3 regions of the Lysinibacillus sp. TE18511 genome follow, and region 1 is predicted to be linked to each of the others. Evidence: riboswitches for the same ligand, from Rfam matches in the RefSeq annotation. Region 1 holds a riboswitch; each other region holds the start of a gene.
The links. Region 1 has a riboswitch for S-adenosylmethionine ahead of metA (homoserine O-acetyltransferase MetA). Riboswitches for the same ligand answer to the same signal wherever they lie in the genome.

Region 1 (10,567 bases):
TTCCTCGCGTTCATCGATTAACTCAATTTTTAAGCCTTTTAATAAAAATGCTGACTCGCGTAAACGTTCTGCAAGCGTATCATAATTATATTTTGTCACAGAGAAAATCGTGTCATCCGGTAGAAAATGGACGTGTGTTCCTGTCTGTTTTGTTTGTCCGATTTCTTCAAGTGTCGTCACAGGATGTCCACCGTTTTCAAAACGTTGTCGATACTTTTTACCGTCGCGGTGAATCGTCACTTCTAAAAAGGTAGATAAAGCATTAACAACTGAAGAACCTACACCATGTAAGCCACCGCTCGTTTTGTAGCCGCCTTGTCCGAATTTACCACCAGCGTGTAGGACGGTAAAGATAATTTCAGGAGTTGGTTTACCCATCTTATGCATCCCCGTGGGCATTCCACGGCCGAAGTCTCGAACGCTAATACTTTGGTCTTTATGAATAGTGACGATGATATGAGAACCAAAGCCAGCCAGTGCTTCATCCACCGCATTATCTACGATTTCATATACAAGGTGATGAAGTCCACGGCCATCTGTAGAACCGATATACATGCCAGGTCGCTTTCGTACCGCTTCTAATCCTTCTAATACTTGAATGGCGTCATCATTATAGACGCTTGGTGACTGTTTATTCGCCAAATATTTCCCCTCCAAAAAAAACAAACGCATGTTCTATTCATGTTCTCTTCCTAATAATAATAGCATTTCCTGTCAATAGCTAGTGGCAGGTCCAAAAAAATTTTAAAAATCCTTCACAACTTTTACTTTTTTATAGAATCATTTGCCATTATTGCTTCAGCTGTCCTATTTCCTTGACGCAAGGCATTAAGTTTTAGTTGCAGAAATACCGATGACTAATTGCTAACTGTCAACCGCATAATGGTTTTAATATCTTCATGCAGAAGCTTTTCAATACCCACTGTAAAATATTCAGGCATGTTAATAAAAATGTACTTCTTCCATTCCGCGAAATTAAAGATAGACTTCTATTCTACCAAAGGAACGGGTGAATGACAAAATTGCCATTTTACCTATATTTTAAGAAAGACGCTCGGGCTGATGGAAATACTCATGTCAAAAAGCCTAACTTATGTTCGATAAACCGATAGAAATCTTTAAAATATATTTATCTTTTGTATTGAATTCAAGATACACTAGGAAATCTCCTTCATTGCATTGTAGATTAAAGAGAAAAAGTGTAAAATACTTGTTACATATTATTAGTACCAAGTTATAAATGAAAGGAGTCCAGCTATGCTAAATGGACTTATTATTTTATGTGCTTATCTAATCGGCTCTATACCTTCGGGATTATGGATAGGCAAAATTTTTTATAAAACAGATATTCGTGAACATGGTAGTGGGAATTTAGGGGCGACGAATACATTCCGTATTTTAGGAAAAAAAGCAGGAATAGTTGTCACAATTATGGATGTTTTAAAAGGAACAGCTGCAGTATTACTCGTATCTCTTCCTGTTTTTTCTGAAGTATCCATTCACGCATTAATTCTTGGACTTATAGCGGTTGTTGGTCATATGTTCCCTGTCTTTGCGAGTTTCCGCGGAGGGAAAGCTGTGGCAACATCAGCAGGAGTTCTCTTAGGCTATTCATGGCCTCTATTTGTTTTACTATTTATTACTTTTTTCGTTACATTAAAACTAACGAAAATTGTCAGCTTAACTTCCATGATTGCCGCTTTAGTAGCACTAATTTATTCAATCGTATATTATTTTGTTACAGGTGATATTGCGTTAGGTTTTTTAGTAGCATGTTTATTTAGCTTTATCATTTATCGTCACCGAGCAAATATTGTCCGCATTAAAAATGGGACAGAGCCTAAGGTGAAATGGCTGTAACGAAGAGAGGAGCATTCTATTGAATATTGCACTAACAGATGAAGCCCTACAATGGTTTAAACGAGAGATGGAAGTAGAATCCGGAGATACTATTCGTTTTTATGCAAGATATGGTGGTTCCAGTCCCTTTCACGAAGGCTTTTCACTTGGAATGACTCGTGAAGAACCAATCGAAATTGGTGTAAAGACAGTTCTTGACGATGTTACCTACTACATCGATGAAAAAGATTTATGGTTTTTCAATGATCACAATTTACATGTAGATGTGGATACTACTATAGATGAATTAAAGTATGATTACCGCAAATAAAGCAGTGTTTCCTTCGTTTACCGAGGGAAACACTGCTTTTCTTTTTTCCAATGATTTATTTGAATTCAATTCCACCCTTGGTTTATCTCTTCTGAAAGTTGTACATTCTAGAGGTAGTGAACGCAAACTTGAGGAGGAAAGAAAATGTCCATTTCTAATGTTACAAATACCTCCCAATCCAATTCAAACAATGACCTATTGTATAGCTCACTTTCTCAAAATATGAAGGTGATTAAAAATACACTTGGGAATAGTAATGACATTATCATACGAGAAATTACGATTGGTAAAGCTGAAAAAAATACAATATCAAGTGAAATTACGATTGGTAAATCTGAAGAACATGCAATGATGATGATCTATATTGATGGTTTATCCGATAAAACAACTATTTCTGATTCTGTGATTGATAAGATGATGCAAGAATTTGAAGAAGCTCAAGACACAGATGTAGAGACCATAAAACAATATGTAAAAGAAACTTGTTTAACAGTCGGCGATGTCAATGATATTTTGAATTTCACAGCACTGTACAATTCTATTTTGAATGGAGATACGGTCATCCTTTTAGATGGTGTTACAACTGGCATCGTCACTAGTACAAAAAGTGCAAAAGATAGAGCTATTACTGAGCCATCAACAGAATCCGTTATTAGAGGTCCACGGGAGTCCTTTACAGAAACATTACGTACCAACACCGCCCTAATCCGTCGGAAAATTAAAAGTCCAAATCTTTGGATAAAGTCTCGTGTGATCGGAGAGGTCACGAAAACGGATGTTGCGGTTATGTATGTAAACGGTATTGCTAATGACAAAATCGTGGCCGAAGTTCTTTCTCGATTAGATCGCATTAATATTGATGGAATTTTGGAAAGTGGCTATATCGAAGATTTTATTCAAGATTCTAAATTCACTATATTTCCAACTGTCTTTAATTCTGAACGACCTGATGTCATTGCGGGAGAACTATTAGAAGGTAAAATTGCTATTTTAGTGGACGGTACACCCTTTGTATTAATCGTACCTGCTCTTTTTACATCCTTTTTACAATCTGCTGAAGATTACTATCAGCATTGGTTCATTAGTTCTTTTGTACGCATATTAAGATTTTTTGGTGTTAGCCTTGCGTTAATGGCGCCTTCACTCTATGTGGCCATAACAACTTTTCATCAAGAAATGCTACCAACAGCGATGCTCATCAGTATCGCATCTCAACGAGAAGGAGTCCCCTTCCCTGCAGTTGTCGAAGCACTCATTATGGAGTTAGCCTTTGAGATATTACGAGAAGCGGGTCTTCGAATGCCAAGAACTATTGGACCAGCAGTATCCATTGTAGGAACTTTAGTCATTGGTCAAGCCGCTGTAGAAGCAGGGATTGTCTCAGCTGTAATGGTTATTATTGTAGCATTAACTGCTATTTGTAGTTTCTTATTTCCCGCTTATGGCTTATCTAATACAATCCGTTTTCTACGATTCCCATTAATGATATTAGCAGCAATGTTAGGCTTATTCGGCGTGATGTTTGGGATAATGATGATCATTATTCACTTATGTAGCATCCGAACTTTTGGTGTTCCTTATTTAAGTCCATTTGGGCCATTAATCTTAAAGGATCAAAAAGATGCCTTAGTATTGTTTCCTCGCAGAGCTCTATTGACTCGACCACGTTTAATTAGTCAAAAAAACAATGTTAGAGGGCATAAATATTTTAGTGTTAAAAAAAGGAATTAACGAATGTGCAAGCGAGGAATGAATCATGTCAAAAATTAAAACTATATGCTTACTTTTGATTGTTACTATATTTTTAAGTGGTTGCTGGAGTAAACGTGAACTCAATGAATTAGCAATTGTCTCTGCACTAGGAATAGATAAAGTAGACGATGAATTTGAAGTCACTGTTCAAATTGTGGTTCCTGGTGAAATTTCATCAAAAGCCCCTACTAGTGGGCGATCACCTGTTACTACCAATTACGCAAAGGGCAAAACGATCTTCGAAGCTATTCGAAAAATGACAACATTATCGACTAGGAAGATTTATTTTGCCCATACACAAGTAGTTATTATTGGGGAAGAATTAGCGAAAGAAGGAATTAGTGAGGCATTAGATTTAATCTCTAGAGATCATGAATTCAGAAATGATTTCAATGTCATTATCGCTCACGAGGCAACTGCAAAAGAAGTCTTAAATATATTAACACCCATTGAAAAAGTGCCTGCTAATAAAATGATCAATTCACTTAATACATCTGAAAAAGCTTGGGGTTCAACGATTTCCATTAATATTGATGAATTAGTAAGTACTTTAAGTAGTCCTGAAACAAGTCCAATCCTTTCTGCCATTGAAATAAAAGGAGATGCGACCTTAGGAATGGGTGCAACCAATGTTGATAAAGTAAAAACGCCAGTGGTATTAAAGTATGCCGGATTAGCAGTATTCAAAGAAGATAAATACATTGGGCTTTTAACAGAAGAAGAAAGTAAAAGCGTAAGTTTTTTAAGTGACAAAATACAAAGTACGATTGAAATTATTGCTTGTCCTAAGGGAGGTACATTAGCAACAGAAATTACGAAATCCAAGACAAAAATAAAGGGAAAGTTTGAAAAAGGTACGCCAAAAATTAATGTTCATATAGATGTTGAGCAAAATGTCGGAGAAGTTGAATGTAATATTGACCTTACTTCCCATAAATCGATTGATTACGTAAATAAAAAAACGGAAGAAGTGATCCAACAACAAATCGAAAAAACAATCAGTACAGTTCAGCAAACTTATCGAGCTGATATTTTTGGATTTGGTGAGGAATTACATCGCACAGATCCTAAAAAGTGGAAAAAAATCAAAGAAGACTGGCCAACCATATTCCAAGAGCTACCAGTTAACGTTGAAGTACATGTCAAAACAGAAGGATTAGGAACAATGCAAAATTCATTATTGAACAAAAAAAAGAAGGAATAAGCTATGGTAATAACATTTTTCATACTCATTATTTCAATTGTTATTGCCTTTGCTTTTATTCCTAAACTTCAAAAAAATAACGAAACGAAAACGATTGTTATTTTTTCAATTTTTTTATTGATCGGTACTGCCTTAAATATTGGCATTGCTTTAAATCTCAAAATTCCAAGCCCAACAGACTTGATTACCTTTATCTTTACTCCAATTAGAGAGTTCATCGTTTCACTGTCAAAATAAATGAAGTAACTTTAAAAAGAAGGGGTAGTTCATGTTGGAAAAAGAAATCATTAGTTCAAGACAATTTACAATCATTACCCTTCTTTTTACAGTTGGTACAGCCATATTAATTATCCCTTCAAGTGTAACAAGTGCAGCAAAGCAAGATGCATGGATCGCAACAATCATCGGTGTCGGTTTAAGTTTACTCTTAGTGAAGCTACTCGTTACTTTAGGAAATCAGACTCCCACACTTACATTTACAGAGGCGAACGAAAAAATACTAGGTCGTTTTTTTGGAAAACTGACCGCAATTGGCTTTATCCTTCTTACCTTTTTGGCTACAGGTGAATTATTATATTTTATTGGAAGTTTCATGTCTACGGAAGTGATGCCAGAGACGCCTTCTATGGCTTTTTCATTGCTGTTTGGCATAATCATCATTTATGCTGCATTCCAAGGAATCGAAGTCTTTGCGCGTTCAGCAGAAATACTTTTTCCGGTGTTTATCTTGGTTTTTATCATTTTTGTAGTTTGTATATCACCATTAATCAATTTTGAAAATGTACAGCCCATATTGGAAACTTCAAAAAAATCATTATTTATAAGTGTTATTCGATTTATGAGTATTTGTTCATTTCCCCTTGCCGTGCTATTAATACTTTTCCCTTCCGCTGTCAATGTTCATAAATCAGCACAAAAAGGATTTTATATTGGCACAGCTATTGGAGGCATTGTTTTAATAACCATCGTCACACTATGTATCCTTGTCCTAGGTCCATCACTTACCTCTAATCGGACATTTCCTAGCTATGCATTAGCGCAAAGAGTTTCAATCGGGAATTTTTTGCAGCGTGTTGAAGTGGTTATGGCAGCCATGTGGATCTTATCTATTTTTATTAAAACGTTTATGTATTTTTATGCCTCCGTTATCGGCATAGCGCAAATATGTGAAATCAAAGATCATCGTCCGCTCATTTTGCCAATCGGAATGACTGTTATTGGCCTTTCGCAAATCATTCATCCAGATATCGTTCATTCCAATACTTATAATAAAGAAATCTTTCCTTTGTTTTCTGGTACTGTTGCAATTTTGTTACCGATCGTTCTACTAATCGCCGCGAAAATTCGCAATATTAATGGTAGTCAAGGGAATGAAAATGTTACAAACTGTAATTGTTGTCCACAGAATGCAAGTGGTAGTAATAACGGAAATGCTTCTAATAACGCAAGTAATAGCAACAGTAAAAATGCTGTACAAATTGGAAGTAATTGCAATTGCGGTAATGCTTCTAATAATGCAAGTAATAGCAACAGCCAAAATGCTTCTAATAATGCTAGCGATAACAACAGCCAAAATGCTTCTAATAATGCAAGTAATAACAAAAGTCAAAATGCTGTACAGAATGGAAGTAATTGCAATTGCGGTAATGCTTCTAATAACGCAAGTAATAGCAACAGCCAAAATGCTTCTAATAATGCTAGCGATAGCAACAGCCAAAATGCTTCTAATAATGCTAGTAATAACAACAGCCAAAATTCTTCTAATAATGCAAGTAATAGCAACAGCCAAAATGCTTCTAATAATGCTAGCGATAGCAACAGCCAAAATTCTTCTAATAATGCTAGTAATAGCAACAGCCAAAATTCTACTGCTAATGCTAGTAATAATAACAACCAAAATGCTTCTAATAATGCTAGTAATAGCAACAGCCAAAATTCTACTGCTAATGCTAGTAATAATAACAATCAAAATGCCACTACTAATGCAAGTAATAATAACAACCAAAATGCCACTACTAATGCTAGTAATAATAACAACCAAAATGCCACTACTAATGCTAGTAATAATAACAATCAAAATGCCACTACTAATGCAAGTAATAATAACAACCAAAATGCCACTACTAATGCTAGTAATAGCAACAGTCAAAATGCTGTACAGAATGAAACTAATAGCAATTGCGAAAATACTACAAAAGGTCAAAATGAATCTACCAATGAAAACCCGTCAGAAAACTAACAACATATTTGGATTTAAAAAATGATGCCCCTGATATGATCAAGGTCATCATTTTGTTTAAGTGTTTACAGAACCCATGAACTAGATATGATATTCAAGTTCATCAACGAAATCCCATTCATATGGTGTTTCTTGGTAAACATAATAGTTCAACCAGTTTGAAAATAATAAATGAGTATGGGCACGCCACGTATTAATCGGTTCATTTAATGGATCATCACTTGGGAAGTAATTCACTGGAACCTCAATATCCAAACCTTTTGCGACATCACGACTATATTCATCTGCTAATGTAGTCGCATCATATTCAAGATGTCCTGTAATCATAATGTTTTTATTATCCTTCGATTGCACAATAAAGACACCGGCATCTTCTGAGTAAGATAGTAATCGTAAATCAGGATGGTTGCGTACTTCGTCAATAGAAACAGAAGTATATCGTGAATGTGGGGCCGTAAATAAATCGCTAAAGCCTCGAACTAAATCCACGGTTAAATCCGTAATGACATGAGAATAAACACCTGAGCATTTAGCAGGGAGCTCAATTTTGCCAATACCGTAATGATGGTATAATGCTGCTTGTGCGCCCCAACATATATGAAGGACCGATGTCACGTTTTCCTTGGACCAATCCATAATTTCTGCAATTTCCTGCCAATAGTTCACGTCCTCAAAAGCCATTTTTTCAACTGGCGCACCCGTAATAATCATGCCATCATAGCGACGATGGCGAATTTGATGAAAAGTTGTGTAAAATAGCTGTAAATGCGATTTACTGACATTTTTCGATTCATGTGTGGCTGTGTTTAAAAATGTAATATTAACTTGTAATGGTGTGTTACCTAATAAACGTAGTAATTGCAGCTCTGTTTTTTCTTTTTCAGGCATTAAATTCAAAATTAATATATTTAACGGACGAATTTGTTGGGTTTTCGCTCTATCCTCTTCCATGACGAAGATTTTTTCCTCACGTAAATGTTCTCCAGCTGGTAAATTTTTTGGAATATTAATTGGCATCTTGCATTCCCCTCTCTTGTATTTCTCTACATATAAAGAATTTTATAAGTCCATCTAAATTAAAAAAATCCCCCTCATTCCATTTGAGATAGAATGAGAGGGATTTTAACCACGTTCACTCTTATCTCTCAAAGGACAAATCCTTTGGTGGAATTAGCACCTTTCTAACATTTGTTAGAGGTTGCTGAAGCGTCATCGGGCCAAATCCCTCAGCTTCTCTTGATAAGATTATTTAATTAAAAAGAATTGTAACATGAACAATTAAGAATATCAATAATACATAGAATATTTTGTAATTAACATGCATGTTCTTCTCTAAATTGATGAACACTAATCCTGATGCAAATCATGTTGACGCTATGAAATATTATGGTAAACAAGCCGTAATTATGTTACCATATATCTTTAGTAATAGAGAGGAACGTGAAAAGTTTGATTAAAATTGAATTTCCAAAACCAGATTTAGTGATTCGCCAACGCGAACAAGATTTAAAGCCAGGTGATGTACCAATCACACCGTACCATGGTTTTATTGATTTCCATAAAATCACACGTGAAAACGGTGGCATTTTCTTATTCTACAACGAAGAGAACGAGCTATTATTTGTAGGTAAAGCACGTAAAATTCGTCAACGTATTAAAAAGCATTTTGAGGACAATGTGTCACCGATGAAAAATCATCGTAATGAAATTTTCAAAATTGAAGTGTATGAAGTGGAAGATCCAATGGAACGTGAAATTTACGAAACATACGCGATTAATTCATTCCGTGCTAAATACAATGTTGATAAAGTATTTTATTAATCTTTAGCAAAAAGACCGAAATCTCTTTAAGGGGGTTTCGGTTTTTTTCGTTAGGTTTATTCTTCCTATAAACCTGTTATTACATGATCAAAATGTGTGGACTTGCCGTTTATATACACCTCGATAATTTCCTGCTCAGGGTCTTTTGTAATTTTATAAACATATTGTTCAGCAACATCATTGGATGGATTCATTTCTTCGAATTTTATTTTTAATATATCACCCTGTATCTCCAAATCAGCATGTGCAATCCCTTTCGAATAAAAAACAATGTAAAAAGTATCTTTTCCATCATTGATTAATTGGAGCTTATCATCGGAAATTATTTTCTTTTGCACTTCATCTGGAACAACAGCAATTTCACTAATACTTAATGTGGAATTATTACATGCTCCTAAAATAGTTAAGGTCAACATGAATAAAATGATGATTTTTTTCACTATTTATTCCCACCTTCATGTAGCATCCATAATTATTTTTATTTATTATATTTTAGGCTCATTACCATAACGTGTGGTTGATTACCGTTCCTACTGGGCGCTTTCCTGGGGGCGTCCGATAAGCCCCAAGGAGTCGCCCAGCCTCCACTCTAATCAACTTATATACAAAACATACGTCTTTACAAATGTTGTAGTTTTATAAAAAAGATTGATCATTTATAATAAAGATTGATTAAAGATCCTGTGTTGATATGCAGGATCTTTTCTTATTCCACAATCGGGCCAGATTGTGGAATAACATTCTTAAAAGAACTTTACTAACATTTGTTGAAATATTTCCTTTAGCTTTTATATTTAAGTAGTGAGTTGTATTTATATTGTAAAATGTCATATGTAATTTAAACGGGTTATGAAGAAATTTTTATTGACAAAATAATTTTTTTCTGTAAAATGAAAAACAATTCAAAAATATTTGTATAGAACAAAGGCTATGAAAAGAAATAGTATCAATTATTTTTACGAACAGAAAGTTACCGGTTGATGAGAGGTGCATGTAAAACGATTGAGAATTCATCTTGGAGCTGTGTACCGAAAAGATCATTCTAAGTAGGCTACGCCGGTAAGCACCCGTAATCATGTGCGAGAGTATCGTCAAATGACCGTACTTCTTGAGGTAAGTAATGTGAATTGCTTATAAATTAAAGGTGGTAACACGAGTTGAATCGTCCTTTTGGTTAATCCAAAAGGACGTTTTTTTTATTCCTTTTTTGAGCAAAGTATTTGAAAATCTAAACGTATTAGGAGTAAGACATTATGAAAGACAATCATCAAGATTCACAGCTGAAGCGCGAATTAAGTACTCGTCACATGCAATTAATTGCACTTGGCGGATCCATTGGGGTCGGTTTATTTTATGGCTCTAGTTCAACAATTCAAATGGC
Region 2 (10,567 bases), on a different contig from region 1:
TACATTATTTTGATCTTTAGAATGATCCTGAGATTTTTGGATATTTGAGCTGTTGTTATTATTGTTTGAATATCCTTTTTTACCTGACTTATAGGATTTAGCTTCTGCAGTTGGTGTATCAGAAATGAACAATGTTGCACCAACAGTCGAAAACATAAGTGTAGCTGCAAAAAGAGCGGCAAGAATTTTTTTCATTACTTATATTCCTCCAATATAATATTTAGATTCGTCATAAACTAGTTCTTAATAGTAATCTTACATGAACAATCACGAAAAATAAAATAATCGCTTTCATTAAATTAGGTATATCAATAAATTTGAACAAGAAGTGTCAATAGGGAATAAGTGTAAAAATGGTATAAAAAGAAAGGAGTGAGGCGGTGAATACAACAATAGTATTAGCAATTGCAATTTTTTTATTGTTATATATTACGGAAAAAAGACGATTCTTCAATGCAGTAGTGCTAGGTTTTTTAGGTTTGTATATTTTGAGCACAATAATTAGTCATTATCCTTTATTGCTACCAAATGAACAGGGGATTATGTCAAAAATGGAGATCGTCATTATACTTGGCAGTTTCCCGAGTATGATGTTTATATTATCGATTGCTACATTTTTTAATAGTAAAGTTTTACTTGAAAAAGAAGGACGTAAAGTTCGTAATTTATTGTTAGCTGTTTTTGGCTTAGTTTTTTTTATCATGATGATTTGGTATGTATTTGTTATTTTTACGAATATCGAACATGAGATTTGGCATATTCTTTTCTTCTATGCGTTTTTGATTTTTGGTTATACAATGTTTTTATATACAAGTGTGATGGCTTATGCGACTATATACCTTTTTACACCCATTTTCTATGAGCCTAACTATATTATTGCGCTAGGATCAGGGCTAATTGGTGATAAAGTACCGCCACTTTTAGCTAGTCGTTTAGACGAGGCGGTAAAGCAATATAAAAAATATGGTGAACGACCTTACATTATTGTCTCAGGTGGTCAGGGAAGTGATGAAAAAGTATCAGAAGCATATGCGATGAAAGAATATGTAGTTGACGTACATCAAATACCAACTCAAAAAATATTAATGGAAGATCAATCGACAAATACTGAACAGAATTTGGCATTCTCTAAAGAAATTATGGATAAACATGCCCAAGGAAAAAAATATCGATCTTTATTTGTGACGAATAATTTTCATGTTTTTCGAGCAAGTATTTATGCCAAAAAGGCTAGGCTAGATGCACAAGGTGTTGGTTCAAAGACAGCCCTTTACTATTTACCAAATGCCTTTACTCGTGAATTTATCGGTTTATTAGAAATGTATAAATGGATTCATGTTACTATCTTTTTATTCATCACATTCTTTATTGGATTAATATTGAGATCATATGTGTAACCAATTTAGAACTATCTTCCATATAATATTGGTAAGGCAGTTTTTATATTCATTCAGCAGATTTTTTTCTACGCGAAAGCGAAGTGTTAACGGAGGGTCAGCTAAAATGTTTTCTGTAGCGACAGCTACAAATGTTTTCTGTAGCGAAAGTAAAGCGACAGCTACAAGTAGGCCAAGGTGAAATTGATACTGTGCAAGGGGGGAAACTAATGTATGGACAATTTTTAGCAAAACAAAATAACGAGCGAATTGAATCCCTGCAAAAGCTCACGCAAACACAAGATACGTGGTTTGCACAAAAGATTAATTTGATAACGGTTGAAGAAGTGAAATTAACAGTCTTGCACAAAATATTGTATCAAGTTGTGCGAGGACTTTTGAAAAAAAATCAACAAAGACATTTACAAATTATACATCCAGAGCAGACACAGTCAGTACAGGAGAATGTGTTAACGCTTTTAGCTGAATATGATGATTTACTGCGTGAAGCCATACCACTCCCTATTTATATATTCATTTGGCAAATTTCTTCGTTGGAGAAGTTAGCGAATCGCGTTGAAGTTGTTGATGATGTACTTGATGTATTGGAATGGTATTTTATTCACCAAGATGATCAGGTAATGGCGTTTGATGAAGAAGATTTGGATCATGAGATAATTATTGACTTATACAAAGATGCCATTGAGGAACAGGATGCAGATGCTCAATTTCAGCTTGGAGAATATTATAGTGCAATTGACGATACACATTTCCAGCCTGAAAAATCGATAAAGTGGTTTGAGTTAGCGGCAGCACAGGGCAATGCTGACGCACAATATGCACTTGGTAATTTTTATTTTGAAGGTATAGGTGTGCAAGAAAACTATAATCAGGCTTTTATATTGTATGAGGCTGCGGCAAAACAAGGGCATCCAGACGCAGCAAATAACTTAGCCGATATGTACTTTAACGGTGAAGGTGTACAAGAAAATATGGTACTTGCGAAAAAATGGTTCGACTTCGCCGCAAAAAAAGGCGCTGCAGAGGCAATGTTTACGCTCGGAATTATTTACGAGCAGGGACTAGGCGTTGACATTGATGATGAGCAAGCATTTATCTACTATAAAAAATCTGCTGAAACAGGCTATATTGAAGCACAATATAGGCTGGGAGGAATCTATTTAGAGGGGCGTTTAGGCCAACCTAGAGATGCGAACAATGGGCTATATTGGTATGAAAGAGCTGCGGAGCGATATCATGTGGACGCTTTTTACGATTTAGGATTTATTTGGAGCAAAGGATTAACAGGTATTCGCAATATAGAAAAGGGAATACATTGGTTTAAACAGGCTGCTCTTCAAGGCGATTCTCAAGCTAAATTACAACTAGGGCATATTTATAATAAAGGGGACGGAATAGCTAGAAATATTCAAGAGGCGATCAAGTGGTATGGACTTGCGGCAGATGCAGGTAATGAGGAGGCAGCTATTTTACTTCAAGAATTAAAAGGAATATAAATTTTTTGTTAAAAATTCACGGGTATTTCGATTCAATTATTCCGTTTCGGCACTTGGTTCGAAGGTCTTTGTTTGCGGTTTTATCATAGGTATATATCGTTAGTTTTTACTTATTGTATAAATACTAATATAATGACGAGATAATTTCGACAAACAAAAACAAGAAGAAATAAGCATGAATAACAAAAGATGATATAAAATGGCTACCAAATAGTATATTGGTAGCTTTTTTACGTTTCTGAGTAATTAGTTTGATGATAAGGACTTTTTATGCAATTTATGTTAAAAAAATGAGCATAAGAAATTGACAGTTATTTATAAAATGTATAAGGTATATTGAGTGATTTTGAAACAGCGGTTAATAATTTTGGCTCATTTGGTGTTATTTCGTTATATTAATCTGTTGTATATGATCGAAAATAAGAGCGTGTTTTCTAATATTTTTGTAAATTCCTCAGCCTTGCAAAAGTTCACGTTATGAAAGAAGGAAAATGTGTGATTTTTCAAAAACAGAGAAAGACAACGGCGCTAGATTTGCAACAATACATTGTAAAAATGGATGTACCAAATCGCCAGTCAATGGTAAAGCAAATTGAAATGCTAAATTTAACAAAGCAGGATTTACAATATTTAAAAGCCTTTCAACCATTTGTTATGGATAATATTGATGGAATTGTTGACAGGTTTTACTCAATGATTGTAACTGAACGTGACTTAGTAGATATTATTAATAGACATAGTTCTGTAGAAAAATTGAAGGTTACACTACGTCGGCATATTATCGAAATGTTTAATGGGATCATTGATGAAGAGTTTTATCTTAGACGAATTAAAATTGCAAAGGTACATGTACATATAGGTCTAAGAACACAATGGTATATTTGTGCTTTTCAAGATTTGACGGTATCATTTATTGATTTAGTTGAGCAGTATATAACTCATCCAAAGGACCAGTTCAGTACAATTCGAGCTATTTCGAAGATTTCTAATTTTGAGCAACAATTGGTTCTAGAAGCATTTGAGAACACTGTTGAGCAGCATAAGGAAACGATGGAACGAAAAAAAGAAGTGGTGGAGAAGAAAATAGTAGAATCTTCAGAAGGTCTTGCCACAATATCTCAGGAAACAAATAACTCATTTCAGCGCTTAAGTAAACAATCAGATGAAATTAAACGACTAGCCAAAAAATCACTTCAAGTGTCGGCGATGGCTGAGAATCAGGCATTAGAAGGTCGGGAACAATTAAAAAGTCAATCACAAAATATGAATAATATTATTCATTCTCTTAATGATATAACGGAAAATACTGAACAGTTGACTGAGATGTCAAAGGAAATGGAATCGATCATGAGTGTTGTCACGAATATTGCGAACCAAACAAATTTGTTAGCTTTAAACGCAGCTATTGAAGCGGCTCGTGCTGGAGAAGCAGGTAAAGGCTTTAGTGTTGTTGCGGATGAGGTTCGAAAATTATCGATTCAAACAAAAGAATCTGTTACTTCTGTAGCGATGTTATTACACAAAACGAATGATCGGATTGATAAACTTGTTCATTCCCTTAGTAATATACAAGAAGAGGTCGAATCTGGGGAAGAAAATATGGTACAAACAGAAGGACAATTTACCAAAATATTAGATTCTATGACTGAAGCTAAAGAACAAAATGATTGTATGGAAAAAGATGTTCTAGCTATAGCAGAAATTCTCAATGAATTAGGTATTGCCTTTGAAGAGGTAACGAGTTCTGCTGAAAAATTAGCGAACGTTGCCCAAAATCTAAACTAATTAATATAAAAAACACTACACACTCTAGGATATAAAAAACACTATATCAACTATTAATATATAGAATCCAATGAGTCTAGGGTACGTTAGATGGGTGTTTTCATAAAGTTTGAAGAAATGACGCACGCAAAAGTATTTTTGATGATCTCTACATAATATATAGTAATGAAAAAAATGGAGCTATCCCAAATGCTGGGTAGCTCCATTTTTGCTAAATTTGTAAAGTGTTTTGCGTAATTTTTAGGTAAAAAAGTTTATACTGAATAAAGAACTAAAAATAGGGGCGGTTTAACATGAAAACAGTTGTTGTATTAGGTGGCGGAATTACAGGATTGTGTACAATGCATTATTTGCAACGTCAGATTCGAGAGAAAAACCTAGATGTAAAGCTTGTGCTCGTTGAAAAAAATACATATCTAGGTGGCAAGCTGCACTCAGAGTATGAACAAGGCTTTATCCTGGAAACAGGAGCAGATTCCATTGTTGCACGTCATAAAGGTGTTTTAGAGTTAGTAGAGGAACTTGATTTTAAACAGAATCTTGTTTATAACGAAACTGGTATTTCGTATATTTATACAAATAATGAGTTACATGCTATCCCAACAGACTCGACGTTCGGTATTCCAATGAGCTTACCATCTCTTGAGGAAAGTACGCTTGTATCGGAAGAAGGGAAAAAAGTAGCATTAAAGGATTTAACAATGCCAAATGAAGGGTTTACAAAGGAAAGCTCTATTGGGGAATTTTTAACGTATTATTTAGGTGAGGAGCTTGTTCAAAACCAAATAGCACCAGTACTTGCAGGTGTATATTCGGGAGATTTAAATCAACTTTCAATTGCTTCCACTTTACCGTATTTAATCGATTATAAAAATGATTACGGTAGTATTATTAAAGGTTTCGATGCAAACAGAGAGCAATTTGTGAAAGCTGCTAATAAAAAATTTATTTCATTTAAAAATGGTTTATCGTCACTAATTGAACGACTTGAAGAAACTTTAACAGATGTAGAAATTGTGAAAGGAATTGCTACGACTAGTGTTAAAAAGCAGGAGAATCAATATATCGTTACTTTAGCAAACGATAGAATGATTGAAGCAGATCATGTTGTTTTGGCACTTCCTAACGACTCGGTACAAAACTTATTGCAAGATGAATCATTGAACCGCTATTTTGGACAATTCAATACTGCATCAGCCATTACGATTTACTTAGGATTTGACGTACCCGATCATAGATTACCAGCAGATGGAACAGGCTATATTGTGTCACATAATTCCGATGTTATATGTAATGCAGCAACGTGGACAAGTCGCAAGTGGAAGCACACCTCTGCAGAAGGGAAATTACTTGTACGACTTTTTTATAAGAGCATTAACCCTGCGTATGAGAGATTGCGTATGATGACAGATGAAGAATTAGCAGTTGTTGCCTTAGAGGATGTAAGAAAAAGCTTGGGGATTGAGGAAAAACCAACTGTTGTCGATGTGACAAAATGGATTGATCAAATGCCGAAGTATGACTTGGCACATCGTGAGGCGTTGCAAGGTCTAGTGCAAGAGCTTGAGAACAACTATCCCAATTTATTAATAGCAGGATGCTCTTATTTTGGAGTAGGCATAGGTGCTTGTATTCAAAACGGGAAAAAAATTGGTGAAGAACTTGCTGAAAAACTATTGTAATTGTTTCATAAAAATCAAAATATAATATTTTTTTCGTATAAAATATCTTTTGTTCAGTGAAATAGTCTTGACTCTATCGTTCGTAAACGATATGATTCTTTTAATTATTTAAAAAATTCATACTACATTCTTATCAAGAGAAGCTGAGGGACTGGCCCTATGAAGCTTCAGCAACCAACTTTTTGTCAGGTGCTAAATCCAGAAGACCAATGTGTCGAAGATGAGAAGGAAAAACAATTACGAAACGTAAAAGCCTTCTTTTTTTGAGAAGGCTTTTTTATTTTATAGATAAGGGAAGAGAGGCTAGTTTTATGGGATTGCTTGAAAAGTTAAAAACGAATGTTCTTACGGCAGATGGTGCAATTGGTACGCTTTTATATGGCTATGGCTTGGAGTACTGCCATGAGGAAATGAATGTTCAGAGACCAGAATTAATTGAAAAGATTCATAGAGAGTATATAGCAGCTGGAGCCGACATTATTCAAACAAACACTTATGGAGCTAATGCCATAAAATTAGTTCGCTATGGATTAGAATCACGTGTGCAGCAGTTTAATGAAGCTGCTATTACGATTGCCAAACGAGCGGCGGCAGATGGTGGACAATTTGTCTTGGGTACTATTGGAGGAATCCGTGGTATTCGAAAGAGTGATGCAACGTTGGAGGAAATTCTAGCAACGGTTGAAGAGCAAACAACTGTTTTACTTGCGGGAAATCCAGATGGTCTTTTGCTTGAAACCTATTATGATTTTGAAGAGCTGACAGCAACTTTAACAATGCTACGGGCTAAAACAAAATTACCGATTATTGCGCAAGTTTCTATGCACGAACCAGGCATTTTGCAAAATGGAATGAGTTTAAACGCCGCTTTACATAAACTTGAAGCGCTAGGTGCTGATATCGTAGGTGTTAACTGTCGCTTAGGCCCACACCATACTATTCAAGCATTTGAAGGTGTAGAGCTTCCTGAAAAGGCATTTATGTCAGCGTATCCGAATGCATCTCTTCTTGATTTGGAGGATGGCCGTGTCGTTTATGAATCTGAGGCAGATTATTTTGGGCGAGCAGCTGTAGCACTTCGTGATCAGGGAGTGCGTTTAATAGGTGGTTGCTGTGGTACGACACCCAAACATATTGCCGCAGTGAAAAAGTATTTAGAGGCGCTATCTCCAGTTGAGGAAAAGCACGCAAAGCCAGAAAAAATCGCAGTTTTACGTGAGGCAGAGCCGCCAAGTTATGAGCCATTACATGTAAAAGTAAAACGAGAACGCTCAGTTATCGTGGAGTTAGATACTCCTAGACATTTAGAAATTGAAGGCTTTATTGAAGGTGCCGAAAAATTGTATAAAGCTGGCGCAGATGTAGTCATGATGGCTGATAATTCACTGGCATCGCCAAGGATTAGTAATATTGCGATGGGTGCCTTATTAAAAGAAGTACATGGGGTACGCCCATTGACACATATAACATGCCGAGATCGTAATTTAATTGGTCTTCAATCACATTTAATGGGATTAAATGCACTTGGGATTCATGATATTTTAGCGGTTACTGGAGATCCGACAAAGGTAGGTGATTTCCCAGGGGCGACTAGCGTTTATGACGTATCTTCAATGGAACTAATCCAATTAATAAAACAGTTAAATGAAGGTGTATCGTTCTCAGGGAAACCACTTCGTAAAAAGGCAAATTTCTCTGTAGCGGCAGCGTTTAATCCTAATGTACGTGTACTGGATCGTGCTGTGTCTCGATTAGAAAAGAAAATTGAACATGGGGCAGATTATTTTATTTCACAGCCTGTTTATACAAAGGAAAAAATCGTGGAAATTTACGAGGCGATAAAGCATTTAGAAACACCAATATATATAGGTATTATGCCAGTAACGAGCTATAAAAGTGCGGAGTTTTTACATCATGAAGTACCAGGCATCAAACTATCAGATGATGCGTTAACGCGTATGAAGGCTTGTGGTGATGATAAGGAACGCGCAACACTAGAAGGGATTGCAATTGCCAAGGAATTAGTAGAAGTAGCAGCGGAATATTTCAATGGTATTTATCTTATCACACCGTTTCTGCGCTATGATATGACACTTGAATTGATGAAATATATTGAGCAATTGGATGAACAGAAAAAAGGGGTAAGTATAAATGGCTAAGCACTTGATTGAAGAACAACTTGAGAAACGAATATTAATTCTTGATGGCGCAATGGGTACAATGCTACAAAATGAAAATTTATTAGCGGAGGATTTTGGCGGCGAAGAATACGATGGCTGTAATGAAAATCTTGTGCTAACTAGACCAGATGTGCTTGAAAAAGTTCATAGAAAATATTTAGAGGCTGGAGCAGATATTATTTGTACAAATACATTTGGTGGAACACCACTTGTACTAAACGAATATGATCTTGGCGAGAAGGCAGAAGAAATCAATAAACGTGCTGTGGAAATTGCGCGCAAAGTAGTAGATGAATTTTCAACATCCGATTGGCCACGTTTTGTAGCGGGGGCTATGGGGCCAACTACAAAAACCTTGTCGGTAACAGGTGGTATTTCATTTGATGAGTTAGAGGAAAACTTTTACGTTCAGGCCAAGGCATTAATCGAAGCTGGGGCGGACGTTCTATTGCTAGAAACAAGTCAGGATATGTTGAATGTTAAGGCGGGGACTCTAGGCGTATCTCGCGCTTTTGAAGCAACTGGAAAAGAGCTCCCTGTGATGATATCGGGAACAATTGAACCGATGGGCACGACACTTGCCGGTCAAACAATCGATGCTTTCTACATTTCCATTGAGCATATTAAGCCGTTATCAGTCGGCTTAAACTGTGCGACGGGACCAGAGTTTATGACTGACCACATTCGCTCATTAGCAGAGCTTTCAACTGGCTATATTAGTTGTTATCCGAATGCGGGCTTACCTGATGAGGAAGGTTGCTACCATGAGTCGCCTGAATCGTTATCTCAGAAATTAAAAGGTTTTGCAGAAAAGGGTTGGCTGAATATTGTCGGAGGTTGCTGTGGTACAACGCCAGCACATATTGCAGCAATTCGAGAGGTGCTAAGGGACGAAAAGCCTCGCCAATTACCAGTTGCAACGCATGGTCATGTAGTATCAGGTATCGAGCCATTAGTGTACGACGATTCCATGCGTCCATTATTTATTGGGGAACGTACAAATGTAATCGGCTCTAGAAAGTTTAAAAATTTAATTATTGACGGAAAGTTTGAGGAAGCAGCTGAAATCGCTCGTGCCCAAGTGAAAAATGGAGCACATGTTATTGATATTTGTTTAGCGAATCCTGACCGCGATGAATTAGCTGATATGCAAGGTTTTATGCAAGAGGTTGTAAAAAAAGTAAAAGTACCTCTTGTTATTGACTCGACAGATGAAAAAGTAATTGAAGAAGCACTTAAGTTTTCTCAAGGGAAAGCTATCATAAATTCTATTAACTTAGAAGATGGCGAGGAGCGTTTTGATGCAGTTTTACCGTTAGTGAAAAAATATGGTGCCTCTTTAGTTGTGGGTACAATTGATGAGCAAGGCATGGCGGTTGATCGACACCGCAAGCTAGAGATTGCTGAGCGATCCTATAATTTGTTAACAGAAAAGTGGGGCATTGCACCTGAGGATATCATTTTTGACCCATTAATGTTCCCTGTAGGTACGGGAGATGAGCAGTATATTGGCTCAGCACTTGAAACAGTTGAAGGAATTCGCCTTATTAAAGAAAAAATGCCACGTACATTAACAGTGCTTGGTGTAAGTAATATTTCATTCGGATTACCACCTGTAGGTCGGGAAGTATTAAATGCTGTGTATTTATATCACTGTACACAGGCTGGTTTAGATTATGCAATTGTTAATACCGAAAAGCTGGAACGTTATGCATCTATCCCTGAAGCGGAAATTAAGCTAGCCAATGAATTACTCTTTAATACAAATGACGAAACATTAGCAGTCTTCACGGATTTCTATCGTGATAAAAAGAAGGAAAAAACGGAGGAAGATATTCCGAAAACGGTAGAAGGTCGTTTGGCTTACTATATTTTAGAAGGTACAAAGGAAGGTCTTATTGAGGATTTAGATGCTGCTCGTGAAATTTTCGAAATGCCACTAGATATTATTAATGGACCATTAATGAATGGAATGGCTGAGGTTGGTCGCTTATTTAATGATAATCAGCTAATCGTAGCGGAAGTAT
Region 3 (10,567 bases), on a different contig from region 1:
AGGTTCAGGTTCTGATGCATTAGGTGCAAAAACGACTGCGAAGTTAAATGATGCAGGTACACATTATATTTTGAATGGTGAAAAGCAATGGATTACAAATGCAGGCTTTGCAGATGTATTTGTTGTTTATGCAAAAATTGATGGCGACAAATTCTCAGCATTTATCGTAGAACGTACTTTCAATGGTGTATCGGTTGGACCAGAAGAGAAGAAAATGGGTATTAAATCTTCATCAACTCGTACATTAGTACTTGAAGATGCGGAAGTACCTGCAGAAAACTTATTAGGTGAAGTGGGTCGCGGTCATGTTATTGCCTTTAATATTTTAAATATCGGTCGTTATAAACTGGGGGTAGGAACGATTGGTGGCTCGAAGCGTGCTTTAGAGCTAGCGATTCAATATACAAACCAACGTCAACAATTTAAAACAAAGTTGTCTGATTTCAATCTAACAAAAGAAAAATTATCGACAATGGCTTCACAATTGTATGCGTCTGAGTCATTAAATTATCGTACTGTAGGTTTATTTGAGGATCGTTTAAGCCAGCTAAGCCCAGATGAGCAAAAGCAAGGGAAAGTTATTGCTAGTGCAATTGCTGAGTATGCTATTGAATGTTCTATTGCGAAAGTATTTGGTTCTGAGACTTTAGATTACATTGCAGATGAAGCGGTTCAATTACACGGTGGTTACGGCTTTATGGCTGAATACGAAGTAGAGCGTATTTATCGCGATTCACGTATTAACCGTATTTTTGAAGGTACTAATGAAATTAACCGCATGATTGTACCAGGTACATTTATGAAAAAGGCATTAAAAGGTGAATTGCCATTGCTACAAGTTGCTCAAAACTTACAACAGGAGCTTCTTATGCTAATGCCTGAGGATGTTGGCACAGAGCCGCTAGCACAAGAAAAGTATCTTGTGAAAAATGCGAAGAAAATTGCTGTATTAGCATCAGGTTTAGCAGCACAACGCTACGGCGCAAAGCTTGATCAAGAGCAAGAAGTATTGGTGAATATTGCAAATATCACAAACCAACTGTTCGCTATGGAATCAGCTGTATTACGTACAGAAAAAGCGATTGCTCGTGACGGAGTTGAAAAAGCACATCAAAAATTACTTTACACTCAAATCTTCTGCCAAGAAGCATTTGCAGAAATTGAAAAAGAAGCAAAAGATACGATTCTTGCTTCAGCAGACGGCGACGCTGCACGCATGACATTGTCTGCACTACGTAAGTTAACGCGCAACAATCCGTACAACTTAATCGCGAAGAAACGCGAAGCTTCTGTTAAATTAATTGAAGCTGAAAAATATGTAGTTTAATATTGCAGACTAACCTAGCTATCCGCATAGATGAGATAGCTAGGTTTTTTGTTGAAAATAAAAATAAGGCTCTTCGGCAAAACGAGGGATGGATTTCCGTTCCAGCTAGGCGCGCGATTCTATTTTATCAGCGGTTCTTGGTATTTTATCAGCGATTTTCATGTTGTTATCAGCGATTCTTGGTATTTTATCAGCGGTTTTCATGTTGTTATCAGCGATTCTTGGTATTTTATCAGCGGTTTTCATGTTATTATCAGCGGTTCTAGATATTTTATCAGCGATCGACATTTTGGAGCAACGAGACATTTCCTTCGCCCAAATTGTTGCTGCCGCTGCGCTTTCGCACAGACAAAACCAAATTGTTGCTGCCGCTGCGCTTTCGCACAGACAAAACCAAATTGTTGCTGCCGCTCCGCTTTCGCACAGACAAAACCAAATTGTTGCTGCCGCTGCGCTTTCGCACAGACAAAACCAAGTTGTTGCTGCCGCTGCGCTTTCGCACAGCCAGCCGGAACGGAAATCACCCCCACGCTTTGTCATAATGAGTTTCATTTTGGTTCATAACTGTTATGATGGTATACTACAGAAAATGAGGGAGACGCTGAAAATGTAGTGTCCTAAAAATGATTGTAGAGGAGCCTTTAAATGACGATTCAATTTATTCATTATCCAAAATGTACTACTTGTAAAAAAGCTCAAAAATGGTTAAAGGACAATGAGATTTCATTCGAAGAGGTACATATTGTCGAGCAACCGCCTACAAAGGACGAATTAACAAATTTATGGCAAGAAAGTGGACTGCCGTTAAAGAAATTTTTCAATACTTCTGGTATGAAGTATCGTGAGCTTGGCTTAAAGGATAAGCTTGCTGACATGACTGAAGAGGAGCAGCTTGAACTGCTTGCTTCAGATGGTATGCTGATTAAACGTCCAATCGTAACAGATGGGAAAAAAGTAACTTTAGGGTTTAAAGAATCAGATTTTGAGCAAGCTTGGAAATAACCCTATTTATCCTTGTTTTTATAGGAGAAGTATGGCAAACTGAAAGTGAATATACTACATATTTTATGGAGGGGTTTATTGCATGAGCACACCAAAAGACTTACGTTACTCTGAAGAGCATGAATGGGTAAAATTAGAAGATGGTAAAGTACGTATCGGTATTTCTCACTTCGCACAATCTGAACTTGGAGATATCGTTTTCGTTGAGCTTCCACAAGTTGGCGACGAAATTAAAACAGATGATCCATTCGGTAGTGTAGAATCTGTAAAAACAGTTTCTGAATTATACGCACCAATCTCAGGTACAGTAGTTGAAGTAAATGCAGATTTAGAAGATAGCCCAGAATTCGTGAATGAATCACCATATGAAAAAGCATGGATGATCGTTGTAGAGCTTGCTGATGCATCAGAAGTTGAAAAGCTTATGACAGCTGAGCAATACGAAGAAATGATTGCTGAATAAGACAAGCCCTAAAAAACGTCGGAAATCACCGGCGTTTTTTATTATCTTCATTCATTTCCCACTATAGTTGGGGAGGCGAAAGCCGTTGTAGGCCCTTATCAATGGGTGTCTTATATGATCACCGACAGAGCGTAATGGATATAATGAGCTATAAGGTATATGTCTAATGGGGGTGGCGTGATGTTCGAGGGAAAATGCTTAATTGTCGAAGGTCGTTCGGATAAACTTCAAATTAAACCTATTTTAAGTGAAGATGTTATAATACTTTGTACGAATGGTACAATTGGTGTGCATCAATTAGAAGAGTTACTCGATCCATATGAGGGCTGTGAGCTTTATACATTTTTTGATGCAGATACATCGGGTGATAAGCTACGGGCATTAATGGACAGACATTATCCAGAGGCTGAGCATTTACGTACGATGCCGACATATAAGGAAGTTGAGACAACTCCGAGAAAGGTGTTAGCGATGATATTGCTGCGTGCACACTTCTCAATCCATAATGAATATATTTTGTAAGGTTGCGTGAAAAGATGGAAGAATGGTCAAAAGAGCAGTGGGATACGGCTGTACAGTCCGGTGAAAAGGCTGCCTTTTATTTATATACGCCTATGTGTGGAACGTGTGCAGTTGCATCGAAAATGATGACGATTGTCGAGCAATTGCTGCCACAGCTACAGGTTGGTAAAGCGAATATTAATTTTATAGAGCACATAGCTTTTGATAATAAAATCGAAAGTGTACCATGTTTACTCGTGTGTGATGGCGGAAAAGTAACAGAAAAGGTATATGCCTTTCAATCCGTACCATTTTTATACGAATTGCTAAAAAAATCAATTGACTGAACTTTGATAGCGTGATAAAGTACGAATATACTAAAAAAAATAAATATATCGAACTCTTATAAAGAGTGGCGGAGGGAAGTGCCCTATGAAGCCCGGCAACCATCACAAAGTGAAAAGGTGCCAAATCACTCAAAGATTGATCTTTGAAAGATGAGAGAACGGTTTAGCGTATAATTACGTGACCCCTTCTACTTGTCTATAAGTGAAGGGGTCTTTTTAACTACTTCCAACACACGACTGAGTGACCAACATCACGTTGGCTCAATGCCTTCGGCGGATGTCATGGAATCGGAAATGAGTTCAATATAGGATGTTAGCCTAAAATCATCGCATCCATGCGATAACGGCTAACTGACCTGCATCGGTAAAAACGCCACGTCCTGTGGCATTACCGAAATGACCGACATCGTGTCGTCCCTCGTGCAGGCCTAAGCACAAACCGATTCCGGACGCTATTATGTCGGGGCATAATTGATATGAGAAAAGGAGAATTCGCTATGATTCAACTTCAGAATATTACAAAAAAATACAAAACCGTGAATGGCGAATTAACTGCAGTCAAAGACGTCAATCTTTCTATCAATAAAGGTGAAATTTTTGGCATTATCGGCTATAGTGGCGCTGGTAAAAGTACGATGATTCGCTTATTAAACGGTTTAGAAAAGCCTACAACTGGTACGGTGACGGTTAACAATCAAGAATTTTCATCTATAAAGGGGCAAAAGCTCAGAGATGCTAGACAAAAGGTAAGTATGATTTTCCAGCATTTTAATTTACTTTGGTCAAGAACTGTTGAGGAAAATATCGCTTTCCCACTAGAAATCGCAGGTGTTCCAAAGGCACAACGTGAAGCACGAGTGAACGAATTGATCACACTTGTTGGCTTGGGGGGGCGTGCTAAGGCGTATCCATCACAGCTATCAGGGGGACAAAAGCAACGTGTAGGTATTGCGCGCGCGCTTGCTAATAACCCAGAGGTATTATTATGCGATGAGGCAACGTCTGCACTCGATCCGGAGACAACAGATGCTATTCTTGATCTACTTGTCGATATTAATGAACGCTTAGGTCTAACGATCGTATTAATTACACATGAAATGCACGTTATTCGCAAAATTTGTCATCGTGTAGCGGTTATGGAAGCCGGAGAAATTGTAGAGCGTGGTGAGGTATTACAAGTATTCCAAGCACCGCAAGCTACCATTACGAAAAAATTCGTTTCTCAAATTACAGATACGAAAGAAACACAGGAAACTGTGGCTCAAATTAAAGCAAATTACCCTACTGGACAACTTGTAAAGCTGATCTTTGTAGGAGAAAAAACAGAGCAACCTGTCATTTCACATCTTGTGAAACAGTTTGATGTGGAAGTCAGCATTGTACATGGTAATATTTCGCAAACGAAAAATGGTGCGTACGGTACACTTATAGTGCAAATAAACGGCTCAAAGGATAATGTTGCGGATGCACTTAACTACTTAAATACAGTCGAAGTACAAACGGAGGTGATTGCAAATGCTAACTAGTCTCTTTCCGAATGTCGACTGGGAAAAAATGTGGGAAGCTACGTATCAAACACTGTACATGACAACGATCTCTACAGTTATCACATTTATACTTGGCTTAGCAATTGGGATCGTACTATTTTTAACAAGTCCAACTCAACTATGGGCAAACAAAATTGTGAATTTTTTGACAAATTCGATTGTTAACATTTTTCGCTCTATTCCATTTATTGTGCTAATCATTTTATTAATTCCATTTACGAAATTTTTACTTGGCACAATTCGCGGAGCGAACGCAGCTTTACCAGCATTAATTATTGGTGCTGCACCATTCTATGCACGAATGGTATTAATTGCATTACGTGAAATTGATAAGGGTGTTATTGAAGCAGCTCGTTCAATGGGGGCTAAAACGTCAACGATTATTTGGAAAGTACTAATTCCAGAATCGTTACCAGCACTTATTTCAGGTATTACAGTTACTGCCGTAGCACTTGTTGGTTATACTGCGATGGCAGGTATTATCGGTGCAGGCGGTTTGGGGAATTCAGCTTTCTTAGACGGTTTCCAACGTAATCATGGAGATGTGACATTAATGGCGACTATTTTAATCTTAGTAGTTGTATTTATCATTCAATGGATTGGCGATATGATTACAGCGAAAACCGATAAACGCTAAGAATTACAGGGTTATTTTGGTTTTATACCACTAACATATTTAAACAAGATTAAAGGAGTGTAATAAAATGAAGAAATTATTAGCAGGATTATTCTTATCAGTACTGGTACTAGCTTTAGCTGCTTGTGGTGCTGGTAAAAAAGAAGATACAAACGGAACAGACGGTAAAGAAAATGTAACATTAAAAGTAGGTGCTTCAAATGTACCTCACGCAGTTATTCTAGAACAAGCAAAACCAATTTTAGCTAAACAAGGTATCGATCTTGAAATTGCAACATATCAAGACTATGTATTACCAAACCAAGATTTAGAAGCTAAAGAAATTGATGCAAACTACTTCCAACATATTCCTTATTTAGAGAAGGAAATTAAAGATAAAGGTTATGATTTTGTAAACGCTGGTGGTATTCATATCGAGCCAATCGGTATCTACTCTAAAAAGTATAAATCTCTTGATGATCTACCAGAAGGTGCAACAATTTTACTTTCTAACTCCGTTACAGACCACGGGCGCATGCTTTCATTATTAGAAGCTAAGGGCTTAATTAAACTAAAGGATGGAGTAGATAAAACATCTGCTGAGCTTAAAGATATCGAAGAAAACCCTAAAAAGTTCAAATTCGACGCAAATACAGGTCCTGAAATGCTTGTACAAATGTATGAAAATGATGAAGGTGATGCAGTTCTTATCAATTCTAACTACGCAATCGACAACGGTCTAAATCCAATGGAAGATTCTATTTCTCTTGAAGATAAAGAGTCTCCATATGTCAACATTATTACTGTACGCGCTGGTGATGAAACAAAACCAGAAATTAAAAAATTAGTAGAAGTATTAACGTCTAAAGAAATCCAAGACTTCATCGTTAAAAAGTGGAAAGGCTCGGTTGTTCCAGTTAAATAATTTATCCTCATTCAGTGGATGTAATAGTACAAACTTAGGTTTGTACTATTTTTTTTGTAAAAATAGAGAGGGATTGACCAGTCTTCTAAGAAGAAAATCCTGCTTTATAAGGAATAATAGTAAAAAGAGAGATATCCTTCTTTTTGTTTATTTCTATTTACATAAATTTTCGATATGGTATAACTAGTTTGAATGAATGGGGCTGGCTGAAATTATTAATAGTCGAAAGTTAAAGTTGGTGATCATATGCATAATGTTTATGTCGCTAAATAGTACAACTATAAAGGCAGATAGTATTACAGAAGATGAACGTTCTACATGGATATGGAATCCGTGGATACTTGTAGATAACGAAACCAGTACATTGCAATTTTTAGAAAGTAAACGAATAAACAAAGTTTATTTACAAATTGATTATGAAATGTCGAGAAGCGTTTATCGAAGCTTTATTGAAAAGGCTACCGCAAAAAACATCCAAATATACGCACTTGCTGGGGAAGCCTATTGGATTACAGAGAATGGCATTGAGTATCAAAATCAACTTATGAATTGGCTAGAGCTTTATCAACGTGAAGCAACAGAGGCACAACGTTTTTTAGGAATTCATCTAGATATTGAGCCATATGATACAAATATTTGGTCTACAAAACAAACAACCGCGATTCAAACCTATCAACAGTTAGTTATACATGCCAAAATGAAAGCAAGGTCATTAAAATTACCTCTAGAATTAGATATACCTTTTTGGTATGACGAAATTTCATTTGAGACTAAATATGGTAAAGGCATTTTATCTGAATGGTTAATTAATTATTCAGATGGTGTGACGATAATGGCTTATCGAGATAATTCACAGGACATTATACAAATCGTAAAAAATGAAATTGAATATGCTAAACGAATGGACAAAAAAGTTGTTGTAGGTGTTGAATCTTTGAAGTCAGCAGAGGGCGACTTAGTTAGCTTCTCAGAAGAAGGGGAAGCGTATATGAATCGACAATTGAACAAAATTCAAAAATATTTTTCCGAAAAACAGAGCTTTAATGGTATTGCAATCCACCATCTTGAAAGTTGGATTGAAATGCGACCATAAATATCTTATCGGCTATTTAATTAACCGAGATAAAGTTGTCTTGTAATCAGCGATAAAAAGGCATTTTTCCTTTATTTGTTCGTTGTCATAAAAGGAAATAATCTAGCTCATCACGAAAAGTTGTGGATGACATTTGTTAAAATGCCATGTTTATAGGTTGATTGGAATGAAGGCTGGACGCTCCCAGTCGGAACGGAAATTAACCACACGTTATGGTGATGAGCTAATAATCTGTAAAACTTCTTCAGCTTATGTGGGGGAAACAGCAGATTTTTTCATTTTATCCTATGGTATTTTGATGGAATTTTTAAAATTTTTGATTTGTTTAGAATTTGTTTAGTTTGAACTGATATTCTTAAAAAAGGATTCTAATATGATATACTGTAAAACGTTGAAAAAGCACATAACGAAATCGAGTAAAAAGCAATATCCTACCTTTATCTGTATCTCCAAGAAGCACATATTACTAAGGAAAAATATCTTGTATATATTCGTGTGACCGTTAACTATTTTTTATCTTCCTTCAGTAGATGTTTTGCTGCGAAAGCAAAGCGTCAGCTACAGAATGCTTGTACCTCTATGTAGAAAGTTCTAGAAGCAGTTATACTCATTTGATAAAACTAAGTTTATTTTAGGGTGGATTAGATGATTGAGTCTATACAAATTTGTTATAGCGGATATTGTATTAGCAATCATCAATTTTTTTGTGGAATATATTCTATTTAATTTTACAGTAATGGATTCCCGCACTTCAATAAGTGAACTTAAAAATAAGAAAATCGCATGAAACTATGAAAACTATCTATTGATCATGATAGTTTTACAGAACAATCAAATATCATATTAAAAAAATGTAAGAGGAGTATAGGATGGACACTTTAATTAAAGCTACACAAAAAGTAAAAATTTTGAATGAAAGTGATATTATACCACTTTTTGATGTATTAAAGGCAAATGTTATTCGTTCACATATGGAAATGACAGTTATTTTTTTAAAGGCAACTGTAACTGATTCCCATCAATTTAATGTGATTGAAAAATTAGAAGAACAAATTGCTCATTTTTTTGTATCCGAAGTTCGGAACACCGATATGCTTTTTAAGTTAGAGGGAAGTTTACGATGGGGAATTTTGCTACCACAAAATGGTGAGGAGGAGGGAAAAGCGTTTTTAAATCGAATTTTTCAACTCGTAAAAAATGAGAACTTCCCTACTAAAATCGATTCAGCTTTTACATTGCAGGGAATCATTGTAGAGATTAAAAATGATCAAGTAATGTTTGAAGATTTAATAGATAAACAGTTTGAAGTTTTAAGTCAACTATCGGAACCTTGGGAAATCGAAATCGTGACGAGCTTTAAGGCACAGCCAATTAAAAGAGTGAAAGTCAGTATTTTAGAGGAAAATGCTATTTTTAGCGAAGTATTAGAATTGACAGTTCAAAAAATGATAGTAGATCACTTTCAATTGGAAACAAAAGTTTTTTCAGATGGATACGAATTTTTACAGTCAGATTGGTATTTATCTGGACATACGCATATCGTCATTATGAATGATATTTTACCTCGTAAAAATGGCCTCAATGTCTTACACGCATTAAGGCAAATGGCTAATCAAAAGAAATTTATTATTTATATGATGACAAATAGAAAATCTCAGTCAGATATGATCTACGCATATGAAAGTGGCGTTGATGAGTATTTAATTAAGCCATTTGATTTAAATTTATTTCAAGCACAATTAAAAAGAACATTTGCGAGGTTATGATTATGATTGAATTATCTATTCAATTGTTTTTGTATATTATTGCTATTCTCTTAGGATTTTGTGGTGTAGCAATGATCTATTTAATTTATCAAAGAAGGAACGAAGAAAGAAAGAATCAAGAGATGGAAAAGTATATACAAAATACAAAAATACTTTGGCAGGGGTACTTTCTAGGCGACGACCAATTAACTGTGACGCTAATTCCTAAAAATAAACATCAAATATTAGCGGTAGAACACATATTTTTATCGTATTTAAGAAATATATCCAATCCAATTATTCAACAAAAAATCTATACTTTTGCACAGATGTATTTAAAGGAATATTACCAAAATGAATTAAAATCCAGAAACTGGAGTAGGAAAATGAATGCTATGTACCGCATTGCTGATTTTCATATACAAGAGCTTATCGGTACTTGCGAAGTATCGATTAAACACAAACATTCTATAGAAGTATTTCAGCTATTAAAAATATATTCTATTCTTGAAAAAGAAAAATTTATACAAGAAATATTGCTATGTAATTATTCTTTTTCAGAAAGTGAATATAAAAAGTTATTCTCATATTTAGAAGTAGAGATGCTTCAACGCCTTATGGAAAAGATGGAGAATTTACAACAAGCAGCACAATATGCATTGATTGATACAATTGCAGCAAAGGGCAGTATGGCTGTTATAGAGGGACTTGAAGAATTACTAGTAAGTGAGGATACTGAAATTCGTATTCGTACTCTTAGAGGACTTGAAAGAATTGGCGTTATTCGAAGTTTAGAGACGTATATTCCATTTGTCAATTCGTCTATATGGGAAGAAAAATTAATGATCGCAAAATTATTTAAATATGCACCTTTAACATATACTGCCGAGCATTTAGAAAAATTGTTACAGGATAGTAATTGGTGGGTGCGATCACAAGCAGCAAACACGATCATTGAAGATCCACGAGGTTATCAGAGATTAAAAGAATTCATTGCAACA

Region 2: linked by a shared signal. The riboswitch ahead of ACVWXS_RS18510 (bifunctional homocysteine S-methyltransferase/methylenetetrahydrofolate reductase) and the one ahead of metA (homoserine O-acetyltransferase MetA) in region 1 are both predicted to bind S-adenosylmethionine.
Region 3: linked by a shared signal. The riboswitch ahead of ACVWXS_RS05910 (methionine ABC transporter ATP-binding protein) and the one ahead of metA (homoserine O-acetyltransferase MetA) in region 1 are both predicted to bind S-adenosylmethionine.

Annotation. Positions count from the first base shown of each region.
Region 1 is NZ_JBSSFD010000031.1:29-10,595, reverse strand. It holds gene parE (DNA topoisomerase IV subunit B) at 1-672, opposite strand, end outside; gene plsY (glycerol-3-phosphate 1-O-acyltransferase PlsY) at 1,258-1,860, shown strand; gene ACVWXS_RS18740 (HesB/YadR/YfhF family protein) at 1,880-2,170, shown strand; gene ACVWXS_RS18735 (spore germination protein) at 2,315-3,901, shown strand; gene ACVWXS_RS18730 (Ger(x)C family spore germination protein) at 3,927-5,126, shown strand; gene ACVWXS_RS18725 (hypothetical protein) at 5,130-5,363, shown strand; gene ACVWXS_RS18720 (GerAB/ArcD/ProY family transporter) at 5,398-7,365, shown strand; gene metA (homoserine O-acetyltransferase MetA) at 7,447-8,382, opposite strand; SAM riboswitch class I at 8,501-8,611, opposite strand; gene ACVWXS_RS18710 (nucleotide excision repair endonuclease) at 8,815-9,186, shown strand; gene ACVWXS_RS18705 (hypothetical protein) at 9,252-9,626, opposite strand; T-box leader at 10,108-10,359, shown strand; partial or broken gene ACVWXS_RS18700 (aromatic amino acid transporter AroP) at 10,440-10,567, shown strand, end outside.
Region 2 is NZ_JBSSFD010000030.1:14,615-25,181, reverse strand. It holds gene ACVWXS_RS18535 (hypothetical protein) at 1-195, opposite strand, end outside; gene ACVWXS_RS18530 (YdcF family protein) at 381-1,397, shown strand; gene ACVWXS_RS18525 (SEL1-like repeat protein) at 1,529-2,893, shown strand; gene ACVWXS_RS18520 (protoglobin domain-containing protein) at 3,389-4,678, shown strand; gene ACVWXS_RS18515 (protoporphyrinogen oxidase) at 4,972-6,360, shown strand; SAM riboswitch class I at 6,488-6,587, shown strand; gene ACVWXS_RS18510 (bifunctional homocysteine S-methyltransferase/methylenetetrahydrofolate reductase) at 6,672-8,519, shown strand; gene metH (methionine synthase) at 8,512-10,567, shown strand, end outside.
Region 3 is NZ_JBSSFD010000005.1:135,953-146,519, reverse strand. It holds gene ACVWXS_RS05940 (acyl-CoA dehydrogenase family protein) at 1-1,327, shown strand, start outside; gene ACVWXS_RS05935 (hypothetical protein) at 1,433-1,867, opposite strand; gene ACVWXS_RS05930 (arsenate reductase family protein) at 1,973-2,329, shown strand; gene gcvH (glycine cleavage system protein GcvH) at 2,412-2,792, shown strand; gene ACVWXS_RS05920 (toprim domain-containing protein) at 2,973-3,314, shown strand; gene ACVWXS_RS05915 (thioredoxin family protein) at 3,329-3,640, shown strand; SAM riboswitch class I at 3,694-3,797, shown strand; gene ACVWXS_RS05910 (methionine ABC transporter ATP-binding protein) at 4,138-5,166, shown strand; gene ACVWXS_RS05905 (methionine ABC transporter permease) at 5,156-5,824, shown strand; gene ACVWXS_RS05900 (MetQ/NlpA family ABC transporter substrate-binding protein) at 5,892-6,728, shown strand; gene ACVWXS_RS05895 (amidase) at 6,982-7,821, shown strand; gene ACVWXS_RS05890 (response regulator transcription factor) at 8,691-9,587, shown strand; gene ACVWXS_RS05885 (HEAT repeat domain-containing protein) at 9,590-10,567, shown strand, end outside.